Blastochloris tepida: one gene and its partner. The protein of the gene in region 1 interacts with the protein of each later gene in a pairwise test. Links are inferred from orthologs where the notes say so. Each region holds a gene or a part of one and is shown on either strand. Other genes may lie near its edges.

Region 1 (7,733 bases):
GGCGGTGAGCTCCATCAGGCCGATGGTCAGCGCCACCGACGAGTTCTTGATGCAGTTGAGAAACTCCGACGTCAGCGGCGGCAGGATGATGCGGAACACCATCGGCATCAGCACATAGCGATAGACCTGGGTCAGCCTCAGGCCGAGCGCGGTGCCGGCCATCCGCTGGCCGCGCGGCAGTGCGTCGACGCCGGCGCGCACCTGCTCGGCGACGCGCGCCGAGGTGAAGAAGCCCAGGCTGATGACCGCGGTGTAGAATGGCGCGTTGGGCATCTGCTTGAGCCAGCGGCCGAACTCGGCCGGCACCAGCTCCGGCATGACGAAGAACCACAGGAACATCTGCACCAGGAGCGGGATGTTCCGGAACAGTTCGACATAGGCATAGGCGAACGCTGCCGGGATCCGGTAGGGCATGGTGCGCAGCACGCCGACGATGACGCCGAGCACCAGCGCCATGATCCAGGCGGCGATCGAGGTGGCGAGCGTCCAGTAGAGCCCGGACAGCAGCATGTCGCCATAGGTTCCCCAGCCCTCCGGCGACGGCTCCCAGAAGATCGCCCAGTTCCAGTGATAGTTCACGCGCCTCGCTCCCGCCCTTGTTCGCGGCGCCGGGGCTTCATCCCCGGCGCCACATCGTCGCCTGCAGGTCCGGTTCTTCATACGGTTTCCGCTATCCCGGGGGGATCAACCGGACACCCTATCAGGCCGGAAACCGCATCACTTGTAGGCGGCAGGATCGCCCGAATCGGTCGGGTCGGCGATCACCTTGGCGAACGCCTCGCTCAGCGGCAGGTTGAGGTTGACGCTCCGCGGCGGGATCGTGGACAGGAACCACTTGTTGTAGATCGGCTCGATGGCGCCCGACTTGTAGGTGTCGATCATCGCCTTGTCGACGACCGCCTTGAACTGCGGATCGTCGCGGCGAAGCATGATGCCGTAGGGCTCCACCGACAGCGCATCGGCCGAGATCACATAGTCGTCGGGCGCCTTGGAGTTGGCGGCGAGGCCGTAGAGCAGGATGTCGTCCATCACGAACGCGGCGGCGCGGTCGGTCTCGACCATCAGGAAGCCCTCGGCGTGGTCCTTGGCCGCCAGGATGGTCATGCCAAGGTTCCGCTCGGCATTGATCTGGTTGATCTGCTTGATGTTGGCGGTGCCGGACGTCGAGACGATGGTCTTGCCCTTGAGATCGTCGAGCGTCTTGAGGTTGTTCGCCTTCTTGGAGACGAACCGGTTGGCGGTGACGAAGTGGGTGATGGTGAAGCCGACCTGCTTCTGGCGCTCCAAATTGTTGGTGGTCGAGCCGCATTCGAGGTCGATGGTGCCGTTGGCCATCAGCGGGATGCGGGTCGCCGAGGTGACCGGATTGAGCACGACCTTGAGGTCGGGCAGCTTCAGCTCATCCTTCACCGCATCGACAATGCGGTAGCACAGGTCCATCGCGTAGCCGATCACCTGCTGCTTGTCGTCATAATAGGAGAACGGGATCGACGAGTCGCGGTGGCCGATGGTGATCGTTCCGAGTTCCTTGATCTTCTTCAGCGTGCCGGTGAGTTCCTCGGCCCCAGCCGGAGCGGCCACCAAAGCGAGACCCATGGCAGCGGCGATTAGGCTTCGTTTCATCGCGATGTTCCTGTCTCTGTGACGTCTTCATGCCGCCGTTCGGCGGCGGCTCGTTGGGCGTGCCCCCGGATCACGAGGTGCCCGGAAACAATGGAATTTAGAGCATTCTCCGCAGAAGTGGATACCAGCCCCACGAAAGAGAATGCGCCAACTCAAGGACTTACACCAAGAGCGGCAGCTGCCGACCGTTGGTTCCGGTCGCGGATTTTCGTGAAATCCTTGATTTCCGAAACGAAAATCCGCGCGTGTCAGCGGCTCCGTGCGCCAGCGTTTGGGCCGTTGGTATTGGAATCGGAGCGGAGAACCCGTCCGCAGGAGACCTCCTTCCCTGGGCATCGCGGGCGCCATGCCCGCGGCCACCAGAGACCGGACGACAGCCCCCGGGCCGTGATCCGCACGGAGTGTCCGATGCCGGGCGCCCGCCCGCAAGGTCGTTGCAGACAGATCCAGCGGTGTCGGGATGTGACCGGATACGGGCGTGCGCCGTCGCAGGCGGGCGCTGCCCTGCCGCTGACGCTCATCTTCCGCTGACGCATGCACCCCGACCCGCCCGGCATGCCTGCGGATCGGCGCTTGCGCCGGCGGTCTGCCCAATGGCTGGGCAGCCGCGCCGCACGCACAGTCCGAAGGCTGGCATCGGCTGAAGGGTATGCAGGCAGTATGCCAGCGCGCCGGTAGACACCAGCCGGCTGCGCAGCGATCCTGGCGCGGGAACCATAATCGGGCGACCGGCCCGGATGCACCAGAATCCGGCGCACCCGAATCCGACGCGCCAAGCCTTGGTGCATCAAGCCTTGGTGCATCAACACTGGGCGGCCCCGAGCTTGCTCCGAACTTGGGGCTCCGCCGGTCAGGAGCCCATCTTGGCCATCAGCGCGTCGGAAACCTCGAAGTTCGAATAGACGTGCTGCACGTCGTCATTCTCTTCGAGGATCTCGATCAGCCGAATCAGCTTCTCGCCGGCCTCGTCGTCGACGGCGACAGAGGTCTGCGGCTTCCAGGTCAGCGCCGCCTTGCGCGGCTCGCCGAAGCGCGCCTCAAGCGCCTTGGACACCGCCGCCAGGGCGTCGGCGCTGCAATAGATCTCGTGGCCGCCGTCGGAGGACACCACGTCGTCAGCGCCGGCATCGATCGCCGCCTCCAGCATGGCCTCGGCGCCGGCCTTGGCGGCGTCGAACTCGACCACGCCGACGCGGTCGAACATGAAGGACACCGCGCCGGTCTCGGCGAGGTTGCCGCCATGCTTGGTGAAATAGGAGCGCACCTCGGAGGCGGTGCGATTGCGGTTGTCGGTCAGCGCCTCGACGATGACCGCGACGCCGCCGGGCCCGTAGCCCTCGTAGCGGATCTCGTCGAAGTTCTCGCCGTCATTGCCCAGCGCTTTCTTGATCGCGCGCTCGATATTGTCCTTGGGCATGTTTTCGGCCCGCGCGGCCAGGATCGCGGCCCTGAGGCGGGCGTTCATATTGGGGTCGGGCAGGCCCATCTTGGCCGCGACGGTGATCTCGCGGGCCAGCTTGCTGAACAGCTTGGAGCGCATCGCATCCTGGCGCCCCTTGCGATGCATGATGTTCTTGAATTGCGAATGTCCGGCCATGGCCAACTCGAAGCGTGAGGAGGGTGCCGCAGCGGCAGCACCCATCCACCATCGTGGAAAGGGCTCGCTATAGCGTGGCAAAGCGCGAAAATAAAGAAAGCGGCGATTCGCTGCCCGATCGCCTCAGCCAGCGGGTTCGTGATCCAAACTTTCTTCGAAAGCACAACGACTTTTCGCAAGCGACTTCCACGCGCGGGTGTTTCAAGGCACTATCGTCCGCGCGGATGCGACTGTTGCGCCGCAACACGCAGCAAACGGGGGACGCTGCCATGGCTGCCACTTCTGGTATTGAAAATATTGTCACAGGCCTGCTGTTTCGCGGGTTCCAGGGCTATTTCCGCGGGTTCCAGACCGCGCTTGCCCAGGTTGCTCCGAACTTCCGCCTGTTCAGGGAGGACCAGACCTTCACCAATGAGAGCCTGAAGGGTCGCTTCGACGCGATCGAGCAGGCGCGCGCGACGGCCGAAACCACGCTGAACCAGCTTGCCGAGCTCCGTCGCCAGACCGAGCAGCAGCAGGCGGAACTGGCCCTCGCGCTCAGTCAGATCAAGGATCTCCAGCAGGCGAAGCCGGAGATGTCGCAGGAAACGGCGGCGCTGGAAAACATCGCTGTTCTCGACACCAACACGTTCCGCGAGACGATCGGGGCGCCGTCCGTCCTGGACATCTGGCGCGAGCGGGCGCTCGGTTTCGGCAGCGGCTTCGTCGGCTGCATCCTCTTCTATCTTATTCTCAAGTTCCTGTCGGTCCTTCTGTAAGACAGTCAGCGGCGCGGCTCCCCCGAGGCCGCGCCGCGATATCCTGCGGCCTGCCGGCGGCGCATCGCTCCGCCGGAGAGGAAGGTTTTGTCCTCTTCGCGGGCCGGCGGGCCTTGAGCGTGCGCCCGATCGAGCGGGGGTTGGCCGCCGAGGTAGCGGGGGCCGGCCTCGTTTGGACCAAAAGGGCTCGATTGAGCCAAAAGGGATTGATCCGAACGGCCCCAAACGCTGACGCGTGGGGCCGTTGACCCTCGCGGATTTTCGTTTCGGAACTCAAGGATTTCGCGAAAATCCGCGACCGGAACCAACGGCCCACCTTCGCGGTCGCTGGTATGGCCCGGATCAACCGCCGCCGCGGATTCTGTCGTCCGGGGCGGTGCCTTTCGAAAGGCGGCCGGCCGGCCGCCGTCCCAAAAAATAATTTTAAAAACAAGATCCTATCGGCGAGATCGGGTCCGATTCCCCTACGGCATCACCTGAAGCCCGATCACATCCCCAGCACACTGCGCGAGGCGGCCACCGCCGCCCAGGCCACCGCACCGCCGACCAGCGTGGTGTAGATCAGCCCGGTGATGCCGATGGCGAGGCCGGCGATCAGCACAATGCCGTCCTCCTCCAGCATCGCCAGCGATATCAGCACCGAGGCGATGGCCGGCGGGAAATTGCTGCCCGGCAGCGGCAGGATCACCGAGATCGCGCCCAGCACGAAGAACGCGCCCATCAGCCGGTCGGCCGCATCCGAGAACAGGAAGGTGTAACGCGGCTTGAGCACCGATTCGATCTTGCGCAGGCGCGGCTCGGCCACGTCCATCAGCCGGAGATAGTCCTTCACCTTCATCCGCCGCCGGAGCACCGCCGCCGGCAGCCAGGGCTTGTGGCGCCCCACCACCATCTGCAGCGCGACCAGCAGCATGGGGAAGCCGAACACCAGCCCGACGCCCGGCGGCACCGGCACGCAGTTCGGCAGGCAGAACAGAATCAGCAGAATGGCCATCGCCCGGTCGCCGAGCGCCTCGACGATGTCGCCGATGGTCAGGGTCTCGCCCTCGGCCTGCTCGCCGACGCTGCGCAGCACCTGACTAATCGGCAGGGCGCCGGCCTCATCCTCGGGCAGCTTGACCTTGATGTTGGCCGACACGTCCATGTCTGTCATCCCGACCGCTCCGGCATCGATGTTAGATGGGCGCCGATTTCCAAATCGAAAACCGCCCCGTCCGCCGGGCCGGATCCGTCACCGCGTCCCCATATAGGCATGGCAAGGTCGCATTGTGACCTCAGCCGCCGCCGCTGGGGATGCGCAATCTTGCCGCCTCCTTATACGGTCCTCCGGCCCCCTGGGCCGGAAACCGCCTCAGGCCGGCGGCGACGGAACCCAGGCGGCCGGCACCACCGGCTCGAGCCGGCCGCCGATGCGCACCGGCGAGACCATGCGGGCCAGGCCCGTGTGTGCGTCGAGCTCCACCGCCAGGCCGCACAGCGTGGCCGGCCCGGTCGCCGCCTCGAACCGCGCCGACTGGATTTTGCGCACGAACCGCTGCAGCGGTTCGGTCTTGTCCATGCCGATCACCGAATCGTAATCGCCGGTCATGCCGACATCGGTCATGAAGGCGGTACCGCCGGGCAGCACGCGGTGGTCGGCGGTCGGCACATGGGTGTGGGTGCCGGCCACCACGCTCACCCGGCCGTCGAGCAGATGGGCGAAGGCCTGCTTCTCGCTGGTCGCCTCAGCGTGGAAATCGACGACGATAGCGTCGCACGCCCGGCCGAGCGGGCAGGCCGCCACCTCGCGGTCGACCGCGGCGAACGGATCGTCCAGCGGATCCATGAACACCCGGCCCATGACGTTCATCACCAGGAGCCGCACCCCGGTGCGGGTGGTGATCAGATTGGCGCCGCGCCCGGGGGTGCCGGGCGGATAGTTGATCGGGCGCAGCAGCCGGGGCGCGCGCTCGATGAACACCAGCGCCTCCTTCTGGTCCCAGGCGTGGTTGCCCAGCGTCACCGCGTCGGCGCCGGCCTCGATCAGGTCGTTGTAGATCGCCTCGGTGATGCCGAAGCCGCCGGCGGCGTTCTCGCCATTGACGATCACCGCGTCGAGCTTCCACTCGGCCACCAGCCGCGGCAGATGGTGGGTCACCGCGTGGCGCCCGGCGCGGCCGACCACGTCCCCCACGAACAGCATCCGCATCAGCTCGCACTCCGGCAATCGATGGTTTCGCGCTCGGTGACGATCCTGTCGAGCCGGATGTCGTGCGGCTGGTCGGGAACCCGGGCAACCTCCTGTACGGCGAAGGCCAGACCAACCGCAACCGGCTGGCCGGCTTTCTTCAGCGCCCCGAGCGTGCGGTCATAATAGCCGCCGCCATAGCCGATGCGATAGCCGCGCCGGTCGAAGGCGGCGAGCGGCACGAACACCAGCCCCGGCACCGCCACATCGGCCCCGGCCACAGGCTCCGGCACCGCCATCAGCCCGCGCACCAGCGGCTCGCCCGGCCGCCAGCGGCGGAATTCCAGCGGAGAATCGGGCGCGATCACCGCCGGCAGCGCCAGCGCGTGGCCGGCGGCGTCGAGCGCGCGCGCCAGCGGGAGGGTGTCGATCTCCTTCGCGAGGCTGGCGAACAGCGCCACCGTTCGCCCCGCGGCGAACCGGCTTGCCGCCTCAAGGCCGCCCGCCACCACCGCCTCGGCCGCGGCCACCCGCGCCGCCGCATCCAGTGCGGCGCAGCGGGCGAGCGCCGCCCGCCGCAGGCTCGGCTTGTCGGTGAGGAGGAGCGGCAAGGCGCCGGATGGCGGAAGATGGGGCAGCGACATGAAAGGATGGAGCGCGGAGCCGCGATGGCCGTCGGAGTATCGATCCCGGGAAACCTACAGCGTAGGTGGGCGCCGTGTGCCTGGACCCAGGGGTCCGGACAGGGACAGCTCCCGTTCGGATCGATAAGGCCCCGGGGATACGTGTCTCCAAAACGCGCCCCGCAGCCCCGCTTTTTGAATCTAGGGCTTCGGGGGACAGACAGGAAGACCGTGACAGAGATATTTCACGGCGCTCGCCCTCACCCCATCGCCGGCCCCTCGCGCGGGGCGGTGGCGATACCCTGGGCGAGGCGCTCGATGCGCTGGGCGGCGGTCTCCAGCGCCGCGGCCGCGGCGCGCTCATTGGCCTCGACCTGGGCCGCCGCCTGGGCACGGGCCGCGGTCAGCGCATCGCGCTCGGCCTCCAGCGCCTGGATGCGGCGGCCGGCCTCGTGCAGCTCGTCGGCCACCATGATCGCCGCCATCATCGTCAGGCGCTGATCGCCGATCTCGCCGAACGCTGCGCGCAGGCCGTTGATCCGCTTCTCGAGATCCTCGGCCAAGCCGACCAGATGGTTCTCCTGCCCATCCTCGCAGGCCATGCGGTACTGGCGGCCATTGATCGTGACGTTGACCTGCCCCATCCCAACTCACCTCACATTCGGCTCGAGATCCTGCGGCTCAAGATCCTGCGGCCCGAGACTGTGCGACCCAAGGCCACCCGGGTTGCATCGGCCGGCGTCACCGGCCGGCTTCGCCCAGCACGGTGCGGATCGTCTCCATCGCCACCGCCAGCCGGTGGGAGACGTCGCGGTTGACGCCCTCCAGCTCGTCGGCCCGGTGGCGCATCTGGTCGAGCTCGGCGGCGAGCCGCGCCCGATCGACGCCGAGCGCCTGCACCTGGGCTTCGAGCCCGGCCTCCTGGCGCTCCTGCGCCAGCCGCCGCTCCACCGCCGCCTCGAGCT
Region 2 (2,921 bases), 1.7 Mb from region 1 along the record:
GGCATGGGAGCGCAGATGAATCAATTCGCGAACCTCGGGCGCCAAGCGATTCGGGCGACTCGGGAATTCTGGCGCAGGGCGCAGCCCGCGTTGAATCTGAATCGGAACGGCAAGGCGTTGAATCTGAACTGGAGCGTCAGGTCGCTGACCCGCACTCTCAACGTCAACGCCCTGATTCAACGCCTCAACATTCCGTGCCAAGCCGTTGAAACGACTCGGTCGCCACCCAAAAGGGCAGGGGCGTCGATAGGAACATTGGTTGATGAGGGGCCCAAAAAGCAACGGGACGGACGTTCCGAAAGGAACGCCCGTCCCTGAGGCCCGAACGTACGCCAACTTCCCCCGCCTGTGGCGTCCGTCAGGCTTTCTCGCGGAACGTCGGCTACGACGCTCCAGAAGGATGTCTCGACATGCCGTCCCGTCCGGGGTCGGGTCTTGGCCGGTAAGATCTTGGGCCGGCAAAAGGGCGTCAGGCGACCCGGGCCAGCCGGCTCGGATTGGTCTCCCGATGGAAGCACAACAGGTCGTAGGGTGTGACGGTCGCGCCGATGCGCGTCAGGCCCGCCCACAGCTCGCCGCGATGGTGAATCTGGTGGGTGAAGCTGTAGGTCAGCACGGTCGACAGCGGCAGCTCCTCCACCAGCGGCTGGCGGATGGTGTGGTAGCGGACGGTCTTGTCCAGCTCGCCCTCGGTCAGCCGCTCGGTGAACGACAGGATCCGGGCATCCTCGATCTCGCGCACCGCGCGCAGCTCGGCGAGGTCGTCGATCAGCACGTCGTCGACGCTGTCGGGCGCTTCGCCGCCATCATTGAGCTGCGCCATCCAGTTGCGGTCGACCAGGAGGAGGTGGTTCAGCGTGGCGATGATCGAGCCGGCGCAGGCGCCGACGTCCCGATCCAGCGCCTCGGCCGGGGCGGTGGCGGCGGCGGCGTAGACACGCTGGTTCGCCCAGGAATTGTAGCGGGCCAGCATCACGAAATGATTCTTCATCCCCTGCTCCAGCGGAACCGCGACCGATCGCCGGAGAATGGCGAAGACCGGCCGGGGCCGCTTTGATCTAGATCAGGCCTCGCCCGCAACGGAAGCCGCGGCTTGTCGCGTCGTCGGCCCGCTGCTAAGAGCCTGCCGATCATTTTTCCGATCTTCCACCAATCCAACAATCCGTGAGGTTTCCCATGGCGATCGAGCGCACATTCTCGATCATCAAGCCCGACGCGACCGACCGTAACCTGACCGGCGCGATCAACGCGGTGATTGAGCAGGCCGGCCTGCGCATCGTGGCCCAGAAGCGCATCCGCATGTCGCGCGCCGAGGCCGAGACGTTCTATGCCGTCCACAAGGCGCGGCCTTTCTTCGGCGAGCTGGTCGAGATGATGACCTCGGCGCCGGTGGTGGTGCAGGTGCTGGAAGGCGAGAACGCGGTGGCGAAGTACCGCGAGATCATGGGCGCGACCAATCCGGACAGCGCCGCGCCGGGCACCATCCGCAAGCAGTTCGCCAAGTCGATCGGCGAGAACTCGGTGCATGGCTCCGACTCCGTCGAGAACGCGGCGATCGAGATCGCCCAGTTCTTCTCGGGCAACGAGATCGTCGGCTGAGCGGGCTTCGGTCCGGCGGCGGATGCCGGTTTTCGGCCCGATTGGCCGCTTATGTCTGACCGGACGGCCCGGCGTCGCCAGTGCGCCGGGCTCGTCATTGAAGCGTGGGGACGGTTTCGCCCTCACGGCGTGCCGGCAGCGAAGCCGGCCTGTTGCGATCCTACCCGGCCGCGCAGATCGCCGGCCGCGCACGGGACTTTCCCCGCGAGACTGCCCCCGAAGAGACTATCCCCCAATGTCCCTCGATCAGCCAGCATTCTGGCTCGCCGCTCTCCAGATCATCTGGGTCGACATCCTGCTGTCGGGCGACAATGCGGTGGTCATCGCGCTCGCCTGCCGCCATCTGCCGCCGCAGCAGCGCCTGTGGGGCATGATCCTGGGCGCGGGAACGGCGGTGGCGCTGCGCATCGCGTTCGCCGGTGTCGTCACCGAACTGATGAGCCTGCCCTATCTCAAGCTGGTCGGCGCTGCCCTCCTGGTGTGGGTCGCGGTCAAGCTGGTGGTTCCGGCCGAGAGCCATGCGGAAGGCGAACTCGCCCCGGCCGACAGCCTGTGGCGGGCGGTGCGCATCATCGCCATCGCCGATGCGGTGATGAGCCTCGACAATGTCATCGCCATCGCCGCGGTGGCGCGCGGCGAACTGATCCTGATCGTGTTCGGCCTCATCGTCAGCATTCCGCTGATCGTCGCCGGCAGCGCCATGCTGATGCGTCTCCTGGAGCGCTACCCGGTGATGATCTGGGCCGGCGCGGCGCTGCTCGGCTGGGTGGCGGGCGAGATCGTGGTGAGCGAGCCGCTGATCATCGACCTCTATGGCTCCAGGCTTCCCCATCTGCTGGAACTGACGGTCGCCGCCTCGGGCGCGCTGCTGGTTCTGGCCATCGGCTGGGTTCTGGCGCGCCGCCGGCGGCGCCCGGACGTCATCGAGGAACTCTGATCGCGCCGGCGACACGTCTGTTGGGATGAAAGACCATGATTGCGCTCGCGCGCACCGCCCTCGTCGTTCTCTGTCTCGCGCCCGCCGCCGCCCTGGCGGGTGGCGTGCCGCCGGAGGAGGGGGCATTCCAGCCGGCTCAGCAGAGCCGGGTCCAGCCGGGCGGACCGAAGGCGCCGCCGCAGGCCGTGAGCCAGAGGCCGCTGTTCGGCCAGCCCGAGCCGCGGCCGAACCCGCTTTATGTCGTGCCGCCGCCGCCGGACGGCGGCATTCGCACGGCCGAGCAGGTGCGCCTGCGCCTGCAGGACGTCTGCATGTACCGCTCGGCCGAGGGCGACAAGCCGGACGAGACGGCGCCGGCGCGCTGCGGCTGCTGGTCGAAGACCGT

The links. Proteins that work in one complex are often made in the same cells at the same time.
Region 2: the proteins of BLTE_RS17375 (region 1) and ndk interact in binary tests that used the Escherichia coli proteins (3 or more experiments, as listed by UniProt). The link is inferred for Blastochloris tepida from one-to-one orthologs.

Annotation. Positions count from the first base shown.
Region 1 is NZ_AP018907.1:3,826,168-3,833,900, reverse strand. The notes cover bases 4,978-7,733. They hold BLTE_RS17375 (5-formyltetrahydrofolate cyclo-ligase), read right to left. Parts: upstream 6,790-7,733; coding sequence 6,166-6,789; downstream 4,978-6,165. Other genes in these bases: BLTE_RS17360 (DUF4164 domain-containing protein), read right to left, coding at 7,510-7,733; BLTE_RS17365 (cell division protein ZapA), read right to left, coding at 7,029-7,412; BLTE_RS17380 (TIGR00282 family metallophosphoesterase), read right to left, coding at 5,330-6,166; BLTE_RS17385 (exopolysaccharide biosynthesis protein), read right to left, coding at 4,978-5,131. Outside these bases: BLTE_RS17405 (amino acid ABC transporter permease), read right to left, coding at 1-579; BLTE_RS17400 (amino acid ABC transporter substrate-binding protein), read right to left, coding at 718-1,623; BLTE_RS17395 (YebC/PmpR family DNA-binding transcriptional regulator), read right to left, coding at 2,474-3,220; BLTE_RS17390 (hypothetical protein), read left to right, coding at 3,244-3,978; more of BLTE_RS17385, read right to left, coding at 4,466-4,977. UniProt on the Escherichia coli protein: Involved in the removal of 5-formyltetrahydrofolate.
Region 2 is NZ_AP018907.1:2,119,718-2,122,638, reverse strand. Bases 1-2,887 are described here. They hold ndk (nucleoside-diphosphate kinase), read left to right. Parts: upstream 1-1,176; coding sequence 1,177-1,599; downstream 1,600-2,887. Other genes in these bases: BLTE_RS09750 (hypothetical protein), read left to right, coding at 2,572-2,887; BLTE_RS09755 (TerC family protein), read left to right, coding at 1,835-2,536; BLTE_RS09765 (DinB family protein), read right to left, coding at 470-991; BLTE_RS09770 (glycerate kinase type-2 family protein), read right to left, coding at 1-5. In the rest of the region: more of BLTE_RS09750, read left to right, coding at 2,888-2,921. UniProt on the Escherichia coli protein: Major role in the synthesis of nucleoside triphosphates other than ATP. The ATP gamma phosphate is transferred to the NDP beta phosphate via a ping-pong mechanism, using a phosphorylated active-site intermediate.